Regions from separate parts of the Citricoccus sp. NR2 genome, predicted to be linked through region 2. Evidence: riboswitches for the same ligand, from Rfam matches in the RefSeq annotation. Region 2 holds a riboswitch; each other region holds the start of a gene.
What was found. A riboswitch is a leader RNA that binds a small molecule or an ion and turns the genes downstream of it on or off. The one in region 2 is predicted to bind S-adenosylmethionine.
Positions count from the first base shown of each region.

Region 1 (3,202 bases), 530 kb from region 2:
ATCGAGCTGTCCGCTGGATTCCTGCTCGGGACTCGGCTGCTCTGGGGTGGCCAGAGCGGTGCCGGCGGGTAGAACGAGGAGGAGCCCGAGACCGAGGCTCACACCGGCACGACGGCATGAGGTGGTGGAGAAGGTGCGTGGACGCGACATGCGAAAGCACCTCCTGTGGTCTCGGCCGATCGACGCGGGCAGACGCGTCGGCGAGATTCGCACACGGTAGGAGCGCGCCAAACACGTTTATCACATCGTAACAATCGGGCCTCTTAGAGAAAAAGACCTGATCGGGCCGGGGATGAACTTTACTTCGGTTACCAGCTGGCCTTCAGTAGGCGTTCACTGGTGGGCGTCGCGTCCGCGGAGCTCGTCGAGCTGACGGCGCTCCTTCTTGGTGGGACGCCCGGCGCCGCGGTCCCGACGGGGTACAGCGAGCAGGTGCCGCGGGATCGGCTCGGGGGAGTGATCCCGATAATGCTGCACGGCCACCGGGGCTCCCACCCGCTTGGCGATCAGACCGGTGACCTCGAGAATCCGCTCTCGGCCGGGCTGACGCAACCGCACCGTATCGCCGATGTCGACCGGTTGGGCGGGCTTGGCTGGAGCGTCGTTGACCTTCACGTGACCGCCCTTGACTGCCGCCGTGGCGGCGGAGCGGGTCTTATACATACGCACCGCCCACAGCCAAGCATCGAGACGGGTGCGGGTCATGCGATCCAGGGTACCCGCTTACTCATTGCCTTCGGCTGTGCGCAGGTTTCGGAACGCGGAGCGGTGGAACACCAGCGGCTCGGCGGCGTCGGTGTCGGCGGAGACCCCGTGCACCTGGAGCAACACCATGTGGTGGTCGCCAGCGGGTAGCTCGGCGTACACGGAGGTTTCCAACCACAGGGCGGCGTCATCGAAGAACACGGCACCCTGTTCGGAGACCTGCAGGTTCTGGCCCTCGAAGCGGTCACCGTTCTTGGAGGCCAGCTGGGTGCACACCCCGGTCTGGGATTCGCCCAGAATCGAGACGCCGATGCGCTCGGCGTGACGCAGTCGCGGCCAGGTGCGGGAGGTGTTCTGCACGGCGAAGGCCACCAGCGGCGGATCCAGGGACACGCCCACAGTGAAGGACGAGGCGGCCAGGCCCTCCTTGACTCCGCCCGCGTAGCCGGCGAGTGCGGCCACCCCGGAGGGGAACTGGGAGAACGCCTGGCGCAGGCTCAGGGCGGAGACGTCATCAGAGAGTCCGACGCGGGTCTCGGGGAAGTCGGTGGTGTCGTTCTTCTGGGCAAAGGTCACAGCAGACATATCAGCCTTTCTGGAAGGCGCTTCCGCCACCGTGGGCGGCGGAGACGCGGTACTTGCCGGCCGGTGGACCCGGTGGCCGAATCATCACCTGGAGCACCCCACTACGCGAAGAGGGTTGCCGTCCCGTTAGCCAGGGCTACGCACGGGAACTCGTGATTCTGATGTTCAGAATAGGTGCGATGAGGCGACGGGGTCAACGTCGTCTGCGCCACTATGTCCCTAGATGACGGGGCAACGTCATCTGGCGACGTTCGTGGACGTTTGCGCAGACATCAGTCGAAGCGGATGTCGATGGCGTCGCCGTGGGCGTGCAGCCCCTCGGAGTGAGCCAGCGCAACAATTCCGCGCTGCAACTCCTTCAGGCCGGTCTCCTGATACCGGATGCGTTGCTGCAACCGCAGGAAACTGACCGTGTTCAGGCCCGAGGAGAATCGTGCTGAGCCGGAGGTGGGCAGCACGTGGTTGGACCCGGAGGAATAGTCCCCCAAAGGCACCGGGGAGTACGGGCCGACGAATACGGCGCCGGCGTTGCTGATGTTGGCCAGCACCGCCTCGTTGTCGTGGGTGTGGATTTCCAGGTGCTCGGAAGCATAGGCATTGGCGACGGCGATGCCGGTATCCAGATCGTCCACGATGAGCACCCGGGACTGCGGGCCGGTGAGTGCCTGCCGGATCTGCTGCTCGAGGGTGGCGCCGGGCACCTGGGCCTCGATTTCAGCGACCACCTGATCGGCCAGTTCGGCGGAATTCGTGATGAGGACCGAAGCGGCCATCGGGTCGTGCTCGGACTGGCTGATCAGGTCCGCGGCCACCCAAGCGGGGTTCGCGGAATCATCGGCCAGTACCGCAATCTCGGAGGGACCGGCCTCGGCGTCGATGCCCACCGTGCCCAGCACGGCCCTTTTTGCGGCGGCCACATACACATTGCCGGGCCCGGTAATGATGTCTACGCCCGGGCAGCCTTCCACACCGTAGGCGAGCATGGCGATGGCCTGGGCGCCGCCGGCGGCATACACTTCGTCGACTCCCAACAGGGCGCAAGCAGCGAGCACCACCGGGTGCGGGTCACCGTGGTGATCGCGCTGCGGCGGGGAGGTCACCGCCAGCGAAGACACCCCGGCAGCCTGGGCGGGCACCACATTCATCACCACTGAGGACGGGTATACGGCTCGGCCGCCGGGCACGTAGAGGCCCACGCGTCCCACCGGCACCCAGTGGTTCTCCACCACGGCACCCTCACCGAGTTCCACCGTGGAATCGGCCGGGCGCTGGGCGGCGTGCACCAGCCGGGCCCGGCGGATGGATTCTTCTAGGGCGGCCCGCACGTCGGGGTTCAGCTCGTCGAGGGCCCGTTGTAGTTTCTCCGGGGCCACCCGTAGCGAGGTCGGGCGCACGCCGTCGAACCCTTCACCGATCTCCAGCACGGCGGAAGCACCCTCGGCGCGCACCCGCTCCAACAGGGGGCGCACCGTCTCCACGGCCGCGGTGACGTCCACCTCGGCGCGAGGCAACACAGACTCCAAAACCTCCGCGGTGATCTCGGTGCCGCGTAGGTCAGTGATCGTGAGCATGGGTCCTCCGGAAAATTGTCAGACGGCGTGATGGAGCAGAGTCGGTCAGAGCTGTGTCCAGTTTAAACCTCGGGTGGGCAGTGCGTGAGAATCCTCTCGCAGTGGGGTGCTGTTCAGCATCATGTCAGTTCGATCTGGCACAGTAGAACCATGACGCTTGTTGACCGACTTTCTGCGCTGCCCTCATCAGGTACCGTCTCGACGCTGCTCACCGCGGCCACCGAGGAGCCCAGCTCGTCTGAGACACTTGGGCCGACCGTCCCCCAAGGGGTGCAATCCACCGGCGAGGAGACCATCGAAGCGGTGGGCCCGGTGCTCGGGCTGGTGATCAATGTGTTGGT
Region 1 covers NZ_CP115154.1:1,411,679-1,414,880, forward strand. The annotation lists gene O1A05_RS06640 (hypothetical protein) at 1-150, opposite strand, end outside; gene O1A05_RS06645 (RNA-binding S4 domain-containing protein) at 334-705, opposite strand; gene O1A05_RS06650 (flavin reductase family protein) at 724-1,290, opposite strand; SAM riboswitch class IV at 1,335-1,448, opposite strand; gene hisD (histidinol dehydrogenase) at 1,563-2,861, opposite strand; gene O1A05_RS06660 (mechanosensitive ion channel family protein) at 3,012-3,202, shown strand, end outside.
Region 1: another riboswitch for S-adenosylmethionine. It lies ahead of O1A05_RS06650 (flavin reductase family protein); the one in region 2 lies ahead of O1A05_RS04055 (NtaA/DmoA family FMN-dependent monooxygenase).

Region 2 (3,202 bases):
ATGGCCGCGGTGACGTTGACGGCGAAGACCTCATCCCATTCGGCATCGGTGATCTCCTCGATGGAGGCGGTGGGCAGCAGTCCGGCCGCATGCACCACGGCATCGACGCGCTCGGGCATCACGGTGCTGAGATCATCGGCGGTGAGGTCCAGGGCCACGGAGGTGATCTGCGGGTGGGCGGCCAGCTCATCCAGACGCTGGCGGCTGCGTCCCAGGGCAATGACCTGCCAACCGTGCTCGGTGAGCTGGTCAACGACGGCGCGGCCGATGCCGCTGGTGGCTCCGCTGACGACGGCGCATGGTCGGTCGGGAGCAGGGATGCTGGGGGTGCTGGCCGCGGAGTCGGGGGTGGAATCACTCATGCCCCCGACGATAACGGATCCGGCCGTGCCCCGTCCGGGGTTCGCCGCCCGGGACAACGAATGACGCCGCCGGTTACCGCGGAGCGGTGCTGCTTAACTGAGCCTCCCCACCGAGCACCTCGTCCCGGCTGCGCTCGGTGGCCGCTGCCGAGTACTCGGCGAACGCGCCCCGATACCGGGCGGCTGGGTGCGAATCCGGCAGTCGATCCTGGCCGGTCACTGCACCGCGCAGCGTGGCACCGGATTCGCCCAGCTGCTGGATCTCCTCGAGGCTGCGGGCCAGTCCGCGCTCACGCAGCACCGGCAGGACCTGCGCGATGAACTCGTGGTACGACCCCGGGATGGACGAGTTGATCAGATTCACCCCGTCGATGCCGGCGTCCTGCCAGGCGGCCAGCTCATCAGCAATCTGTTCTGGGGTGCCCACCACGCGGGTGGATTGGGCCCGGAAATGCGCCAGATCCCGCAGCGTCATCGTGCCGTCTTTGGTCATCTTCCGGATCTCGGCCAGATGCCCCTGCGCGCCCTCGGTCTCGATGTCGTTGATGGGGGTGTCCAGTGGCAGGTAGCCCAGGTCGAGGCCCAGGGAGCCACCGGTGTGGGCGATCAGCGCCTCGACGTCGATAGCGTCATCGAGCTCGCGCGCCTTCTGTTGTGCCTCCGCTTCCGTGGAGCCGACCACGAAGGAGAGCCCCTGGATGAACTTCACGTCCTGGGGATCGCGTCCGAATTCCACGGCACGACGGCGCACCTCGGCCGCGTGGGCGGCGGCGATGTCGCGGCGCGGGGCCATCGAGAAGGTGGCCTCGGCGTGCCGGGCGGCCACTTCCTGACCGCGGGGCGAGGAGCCGGCCTGGAACAGGAACGGGGTGCGCTGCGGTGAGGGCGAGCTCAGGTGCGGGCCCTCGATCCGGTAGTTCTCGGAGGCGTGATGGATTTTCGCCACCTTGGCCGGATCGGCGTGGAGCCCCCGGCCGCGCTCATGCTCGACCGTCTTGTCCTGCAGCAGCGCGCCGTCGTCCCAGGAGCCTTCCCACAGCTTGTAGGCGACGTCGAGGTACTCTTCGGCCAGGTTGTACCGGTCGCCGTGGCTGGTCAGCTCGGCGCCGCCGAAATTGCGGTGCGAGTTCTCCAGGGCGGAGGTGACCACGTTCCAGCCCACGCGTCCGCCGGAGAGGTGATCCAGGGTGGAGAGCTGCCGGGCGAAGGTAAAGGGGTGGGCCTGGATGACCGAGGAGGTCATGGCCAGGCCGATGCGCCGGGTGGTCGCCGCCAGCGCGGAGATGAGCACCAGCGGGTCATTCGAGGGAATCTGCAGGCCCTTGCGCAGGTGCGAGGCCCAGCCGCCTTCATAGTCGCCGTAGAGTCCGACCACATCGGCGAAGAACGCGATGTCGAAACCGGCGTCCTCCAGATCTCGCACCAGATCCACCCACAGGCCAAGCTCATTGAACCGGTGCTGCTGGGATTCCTCCCGACGCCATGCGCCGCCGATGATGTGGCTGGTGGTGTTCATCAGGAAGGCGGACAGGATGAGTGGACGGCGCTGTGCGGCCATGGAGACTCCTCAATTCCATCGGTTCTGGCGGTAGCACCGTGTCCAGACCGCGGGGACACCCCGGGATGGGACGGTTGCTGCGACGTCAACGAGCCAGATCTCTCGGTCGCTCTGGATGGTTTCTGCTTTCACCGTACGCCGGGGACGCATTCTGGGACAAACGACGACGAACAATCCGAGTCACGTTCTGTCACGCACACCGCGCCCATCACACAGCACAGCCCGCCGACCCTGGCGGATCGGCGGGCTGTTTGGTGTAGCTGTGGTGATCAGCTGGCGGGCTTCGGTGCAGGTGCGTCGACCTGCTCCTCAGCGCCACCCTCGGTGTCGTCGGTAATGATCGCCTCGGTCGTCGCCGCTGGCTGGGAAGCCTGCGGGGTGGCGGGGGTGTTGGTCTTCAGCGGCTGCGGGGTGGGGTTCTTCCACGGATCCTCCACCGGCTTGGTCAGCTGGTAGACGGCGTAGGCGGCACCACCGGCAGCCACGACGACGCCGACCACGAGCCACTTCTTGCCGCCGCCGGACTGAGCCTGCTTCTTCAGCGACTTCTCGGCCGACTTGGCGTACTTCTCGGCAGCCTTCTGCAACTTCTTGGCGGCCTTCTTGTCGCCGGTGACCTTGGTCAGCAACTCGGAGACCGGCTTCGGGACGTCGGCGTCGTGCAGCGCCTTCGACGTCTTCGAGGCGGCACCGGCGAGCTGGCCGGCTGCGGTGGGGACGTACTCGTCCTGCACCTTGTGGCGTGCTGAGTCCAGGGCGTCGGTGAGGTTCGCCAGGGCGCTCTTGGCCTTCGGTCCGGCCTTGTCCACCGCGGAGTAAGCGACCTTCTCGGCGCGGTCGAGGCTATCGCCCAGGTGCTCTTCGGTCCACGCCAGCGCGGACTCCACCTTGGGGGCAGCCCATGACTTGGCCTGCTCCACAGACGCGTTCAGCTTCTTTTCTGCAGCCTTGGCCTGCTTCTTGGCGATTTTCTCAGCCTTGCGCTTTCCCATCTGATTACCTCCGGGGATCGACGTGCGTTTCTCCCACAGTACGCCAGAGTCACGTGGCGATTCCACGGCTGAGCGCCAGTGTGGGGTATCAAGATTCGGCTCAGCGCGAATTGTCCACGCCCCGCCGATCGACGGAAGCGAGGATTGCGGCTCTAATGCGAGAATACGTCTATGACTATCGCAACGCATCAGGCAACCGTCCATACCAACCAGGGCGACATCGTCGTGGACCTGTTCGGCAACCACGCGCCGAAGACCGTCCAGAACTTCATCGGCCTGGCCACGGGTGA
Region 2 covers NZ_CP115154.1:880,326-883,527, reverse strand. The annotation lists gene O1A05_RS04060 (SDR family NAD(P)-dependent oxidoreductase) at 1-362, opposite strand, end outside; gene O1A05_RS04055 (NtaA/DmoA family FMN-dependent monooxygenase) at 436-1,920, opposite strand; SAM riboswitch class I at 1,933-2,042, opposite strand; gene O1A05_RS04050 (hypothetical protein) at 2,190-2,912, opposite strand; gene O1A05_RS04045 (peptidylprolyl isomerase) at 3,084-3,202, shown strand, end outside.

Region 3 (3,202 bases), 730 kb from region 2:
GTCAGCATACGCAGCCCCGGTGGAGTAGAACTTCTCTCCGGTGAGCACTCGTACGGGGTGGCCCTCGGCGTCGCGCCGTTCGGTGGTGTGCAGCCGCGTGACGGTCTGCCCACGCACGTTGCCGCGCTCGGTGAGGGCGTTGCCCACGATGGCGCCCTCGCCGATCCGGCGCAGCCACCGGTCCCGAAATTCCGGCGTGGCCGGGTCATCTGCAGGACGGGACAACACGTCTTCCACGTGCAGCCAGTGTGCCCGCAGTGCCTGTGCCAGGTTGGAATCGGCCCGGCCCAGGGCCACCAGAAACCAGGAGGCCTCCTCGAAGCTCAGCCCGGCCCCGCCGTACTCTTCCGGCACGCGCAGGGTGGTGTAGCCGGCGTCGCGCAGGGCGTGCACCGCGTCGCGGTCCAGCTCCCCGGCGGCTTCCCTGCTCACGGCGGTGGCCGCGATCTGGTCGAACACCGGTGCCAGCTTCTGATGCGCGGCCCGGACTCGGTCGGGCTGTGTTCCCAGCTCACGCGTCGTTGTCATCAGATGCCCTCTGCGAACTGTACCGGCGTCGCAACAGCACCAGCCTCAACGCCCGCTTCACCCGCTTCACCGGCACCCGCCGCAGCCGGATCGGAGTTCCGTGCTGTCGAGTGGTGCGGCGGCAGCACCCCGTTAATCCGGTAGTTCCCCACCGCCTGGGTGCGGTAGATCAGCGGGGTGTGGCTGGCGATGGCGCGCGCGTTGAGCCAGTGCAGGTGCAGCTGCTTGGCCGCATCCGTGGCGGAGGCGCCGCCGGCCTCAAAGATCTGCCCGGTGGCATCCAGAATCAACTCCGACACCACCAGCGACGCCTCCGAGAGTGCAATGTTCGCCCGGGCGTGCGCCTCCAGGAACACCGGATCCTCCAGGTCGGTGTGCCCGCGAGTGGCCCGGTACGATTCCTCCACCACCTCGGCCGCCCCGCGCACGATCTGCCGCGCCGATGCCACTTTCGCCGACACCGCCCCGATCACCTGGTGCACCAGCGGATCCTGGGCGGGCGTCTCCGCCGTCGCGTGATCGTAGGTCCGACGCCGCTTCTGCACGAACCGGGTGATCTCGCGCAGTGCTGCCGCACCAATCCCGGCTTGAGTGGCGGTCAGTACGATCCACAGCACCGTGTAGGCCAGCACCCCGGTGGGCACGTTGAATTCCTGCAACCGGTCGGCCTGCACCGGAACCCCGCGGAACGTGGTGGTGCCGGATGCGGTGAGCCGCTGGCCGAACCCGTTCCAGTCATCCACCCGTTGTACCCCGCGATCATGCGCATCCACGACGACGAACAGCGGGCCCTCGTCCTCGCGCCCGGGACGCGTGGCCGACACCAGCAGGTAGTCGGCGAACAGCGCGCCGGTGGAGTAGAACTTGTCGCCGGAGATCTCCCCGATCTGGCTCGTGCCGGTGGCCACCGCTGACTGCGAGGTGTCGGCGTCGACGTCGGAAAACAGCACCGGCGCCTTGCCTGCCGTCGGCGGCAACTCCACCAGCGCGTTGCCGAAGATCTTGCCCGCGGCCACCTCGGCCAGCCACCATTGAGACACCGAGCCCTGGGACTCGTTCTCGTGCTGTTCGGTGAACATGAAGTGCCCGTGCAGCGCCTGCGGCAGGTTGGAGTCCGCTGCCGCCAGCTCGATCAACAGCTCCGCCAGCTGCTGCAGGCTCGCCCCGATTCCGCCGTACTCCCGACCCAGCCGCACCCGGGTGAACCCGGAATCGCGCAGCAGCTCGATGGCGTCGAAAGCCAGCTCATGGTCCAGTTCCCGTTGCTGCGCCCCGGCCCGGATCAGGGCGAATACCGGATTGAAGTGCTGGGCCAGCTGCTCGCTGGTGGGCCCGTGCTCGGCGGTGGCTTCTTTCAACTGGGCAAACGTCGACGTCGACATGGGGAGGGTCCTTTCCTACGTACTTGCCCGGGACGGTCGTACCGCGGGCCGAATCCTCACCTGGAGCACCCCACTACGGCGAGAGGGTTGCCGTCCGGTCAGCCAGGGCTTCGCACCGGATCTCGTGATTCTCTGGTCCCGAACCTAGCCAGGCCCGCGCGACGTCGACAACCTTTTCGGCCCAGATCGTGCACGCTGGGACACATTCCGTCACCCTCGCGGCTTCAGCTGTTCCCGGCGTCGCGGCACACACCCTAAGCTGAGACCATGACTTTCTCGGAGATCGCCACCACCGCCGCCGTGTCCGCTTTCAGCCTCGTTGACCCTCGAGATCTCGACGACGAAACCCGCCGCTACTACCAGGCCGGATCGGCCCTCACCTCGGTGCTCGCACTCAGCACCAGCAACCCCACCCTGCGCTCCACGCCAGCCCTGCTACGTTGGGGCATCAAGGCCGGAGCCGGCGCCGTCGGCTGGTGGGCCGCCGATGGCCGCTTCGATCACTGGGACACCGCCGTGCACGAATGGATCGAGTCCAAGGGCTCGGCGCACCCACGTTGGTGGATCGCCGCCGGGGCCGCCGCCACCATGGTCGGCACCTTCGCCCTGGACCGCGCGCTCAGCCGCTGGGAATCCCGCGCGGCTTGGGAACGCGAGCTCGAGGAGACCAAGGAAGAAGACCTTTTCGAACCGCTGCATCCGCGCGTCCGCGAGGTCCTGGAACTGCTGGCCCCCGAGGAACTGATCCAGTCCGAAGACGTCCAGGAACAAATCAAGTCAGCCACGCAGCTCGCTTTCGAGCCCACCTATGACAGCGTGGTGTTCCACGTGCCGGAGGAATCGACCCGGCTCGTCCCGTTCCAGCAGACTTGGTGCGTGGCCGGGGTGTTCCAGCGCAATGGGGTGGAGCATGAGATCCGGTTGATGATCAACGACGGACTGCTGGGCGAACTCGTCATCTACGCCGAAGACGACGCCGAGGTCGCGTTCTCCAGCCTGAACGAGTGGCCCGCGCCGAGCGAGATCACCCTGATGATCGAGTCCCCCACCCCGGTGTCCTGACCTCTCGACGAATCCCCTCCGGCTCAAGTGGACAACCATGCGGTCGACCGTCTTCGGCGACAGACCCGGCTGGCGTGCAATCAACTCGAGCTAGGCCAGATCACGCCCCAGCCGTTGCACGAAGTAGTGTGGCACCACCGAGCGTAGAAGCATGAGCACGCGGCGTGCCGCCTATTTCTGGCAGGATGACTTTTACTTCGAAGAACCCCTCAACGAAACCATGGCCGCGT
Region 3 covers NZ_CP115154.1:146,335-149,536, forward strand. The annotation lists gene O1A05_RS00685 (acyl-CoA dehydrogenase family protein) at 1-528, opposite strand, end outside; gene O1A05_RS00690 (monooxygenase) at 528-1,910, opposite strand; SAM riboswitch class IV at 1,925-2,040, opposite strand; gene O1A05_RS00695 (hypothetical protein) at 2,178-2,972, shown strand.
Region 3: another riboswitch for S-adenosylmethionine. It lies ahead of O1A05_RS00690 (monooxygenase); the one in region 2 lies ahead of O1A05_RS04055 (NtaA/DmoA family FMN-dependent monooxygenase).

Region 4 (3,202 bases), 640 kb from region 2:
GGCTCCCGTGAAGGCCGCCGCAAGGCCGAAGAGATCGCCCGCCAGGCTCAAGATTTCTGGACAGACCCGAAGACCCAGCGTCAGGTCCACGATGTGGCGGAGAAGGCCACCGACGCCGTCAAGGAGAAGGCTCCCCAGTTCGGGGATGCCGCCGAGAAGGCCGCCGGATTCGTGGACAAGTCCACCGGCTACTCCTCCGATGACGCTGCAACGGCCGCTGACCCGGACACCGTTTCCGATCCGGCCGAATCCCTGGAAGCAGAAGGCGGCGGCAACCCGGAGGCACCGGGTAAGCACACCGCCGGCAGCTGATCCGGCACACCGTTCATTCAATGGCGGGGCCGCAGAACCATTCGGTTCTGCGGCCCCGCCCTTGGTCTAGCCGTATTTGGGGCGTGATCAGGCGTTTACACGGTTGCGGAGGATGAACTTCGAGGCGTAGTGGTTGTCCTTGAAGTGGTCTCCCTCGCCATGCAACTTGTTGCGCAGCGTGCCCTCGGTGTATTCGGTCTTGTAGCGGCCGAGCTTCTGCAGCTCCGGCACCACGTACTCGACGATGTCCTCGAAGGTCCCCGGGGTGATGTGGTACGCCAGGTTGAAGCCGTCGACGTCGGTCTCGTCCTGAATCCGGACCAGCTCCTTGGCGACCGTCTCGCCGGAACCGATGATGACGGGGCCGAATCCGCCCACGCCGCACCATTCGGCCAGCTGACGGACGGTCCATTCGTTGCCTTCATCGCCGGACGCTTTCTTGAAGGTCTCCACGGCCGACTGGATGGCGTTGGATTCGATCTCGCCGATCGGCTCGTCCAGCTCGAATTTGGAGAAGTCGGCGCCCATCCAGCCGCTCATCAGCACCAGGCCACCCAGCGGATCCACGTACTGGGTCAGCTCGCGGTACTTGGCCCAGGCGTCCTCATCGGTCGCACCGGTGACAATGGTCTGCATGGAGAAGATCTTCACGTCGCCGCCATCGCGGCCGGCATCAATAGCAGCCTGGCGGATCTTCTTCACGGTGCCGGAGATCAGCTCGTCCGTGGGCGAGTTGATGAACACGGCCTCGGCGTGCTTGCCGGCAAAGGCACGGCCGCGGGTGGAGGCGCCGGCCTGGTAGATCACCGGGGTGCGCTGCGGCGAGGGCTCGGTCACGGCGATGCCAGGGGTCTTGAAGTACGTGCCCTCGTGCTCGATGTTGTGCACCTTGGTGTGGTCGACGAAGACGCCGGATTCCTTATCGTAGAGCACCGCGTCGTCCTCCCAGGAGGATTCGAGCAGCTTGTAGACGACGTCGAGGTACTCATCGGCGTGGTTGTAGCGCTCGTCGTGCTCCATCTGGTCGTCCTGACCGATGTTCTTCGCCGCCGAGGGCAGGTATCCGGTGACGACGTTCCAGCCCACACGGCCTTCGGTGAGGTGATCGAGGGTGGCCAGGCGGCGAGCGAAGGGGTACGGGTGCTCGTAGGCGGTGCCTGCGGTGACGCCGAAGCCGAGGTTCTGGGTGACCGCCGCCATGGCGGAGACCAGCAGAAACGGGTCGTTCACCGGGGTCTGCGCACCAGAGGTCAGCGCGGCCTCCGAGCTGGAACCGTAGACGTCGTAAGGGCCGAGCACATCGGCGATGAACAGCCCGTCGAAGAGCCCGCGCTCCAGAATCTGGGCGAGGTTGGTCCAGTAGGACAGCTTGTTGTAGTCGCGGGCGTGGTCGTCCGGGTGGCGCCATAGGCCGGGTGACTGGTGGGCAACGCAGTTCATGTCGAAGGCGTTGAAGAGGATCTTGCGCTGATTCGAGGTTGCGTCGGGCATGAGGTATCTCCTTCCATCGGTTCTGGCATGAGCACCTGCCGGACGGTCCGGTGGTTGCTGCGGCGTCGTAGAGCCAGATCTCTCGGCCGCTCTGGATGGGTACTGTCCGATTCCATCACACATGGGTGGGGGCGGAATGCACTGTGTTGCTTCGTGTGTCGATCTGACGAGGGGGCTACCGGACTAGTCGGTCTCTTCATCGTCGGTTTCGCCGACGCCGAGGAACGGCACCGGTTCCACTCGGTTGACCTCCCAGTCGCCGATCATCCGGGCCATGAACGCGGCCGGGTCGTGGGAGGCCAGGGTGCGGGCGTTGCGCCAGTGCCGGTCGAGCTGCAGTTCGTTGGAGGTGGCGGAGGCACCCAGGGTATCGAAGATGCGGGTGCAGATGTCGAGCACCAGACGCGGGATGACCACGTGAGCCCGCTGGGCGGCGAGGCCAGCCTCGCGCAGTAGTTCCGCGCGCTGGGTCGCAGCCTCCTCGCCGGCGGCCTCGGCATCAGCGGCCAGGTCGAGGTCGCGGCCGACAGCGCGCACCAGCTCTTCGACCGTGTGCTGCTGGGCGGAGAGCTCACCGATGATGCCAAGCAGCTGGTCGTCCTCCCGAGCTCGGACCCCGCCGCCGGTGTTGAACACCCGGGATCGGTTGCGGGTGAGTTCGATTCCTTCCTTCAATGCGGCGCGGCCGATTCCGGCCATCAGCGCGAGCAGGGTGATTTCGTGATGGATCGGGACCAGCCCGTTGGGTGGCGGCGGATCGAGGAGGTCTTCCACCCCGGCACCCTTCATTTCGAGGGTGCCGGTGCCGGTGAGGCGTTGGCCGAAGCCGTCCCAGTCGTCTTTCACCTGCACCCGCGGCTGGCGTACTCGCACGAGGGCGAGGGCACGGGCGGCCGAAGCGGAGGTGACCCCGGTGTCGCCGCGACGACGCTGCCGGCGCACGCGGCGTGAGGCCAGCGGCTTGTCGACGATGGCGTTGACGAGGGTCCAGGTGGAGAAGATGGTGCCGGTGGTGTAGTACTTCTCCCCGGTGATGAGCAGGGATCCGGCGTCGTCTTCCCACACTTTGGTGGAGGTGTCGCCGAGCCCGGCGCTGGTCTTCTCGGAGAGGGCGGACCCGCACCATTCGCCGTCGATGATGTGGCGGAACCACTTGCGACGCAGCTCGGCGGAGGCCTGCATGCGCACGTGCTCGACGAAGATCAGCTGGCTGCGGGCCAGGTGGGCGGTGTTGGCGTCGAGCTCGGCGAGATCGATCAGCAGGCGCAGTGCGGTTTCATGGCCGGCCCCGGCTCCGCCGTCGTCGGAGTCCACGGTGAGCGCGCCGAAGCCGCGCGTCCGCAGGGTCTCCATGGGTGAGAAGGGCAGGTGGCGGCCGGATTCCCGGGCCAGCTCGCCG
Region 4 covers NZ_CP115154.1:242,390-245,591, forward strand. The annotation lists gene O1A05_RS01155 (hypothetical protein) at 1-312, shown strand, start outside; gene O1A05_RS01160 (LLM class flavin-dependent oxidoreductase) at 400-1,803, opposite strand; SAM riboswitch class I at 1,814-1,905, opposite strand; gene O1A05_RS01165 (acyl-CoA dehydrogenase family protein) at 1,987-3,202, opposite strand, start outside.
Region 4: another riboswitch for S-adenosylmethionine. It lies ahead of O1A05_RS01160 (LLM class flavin-dependent oxidoreductase); the one in region 2 lies ahead of O1A05_RS04055 (NtaA/DmoA family FMN-dependent monooxygenase).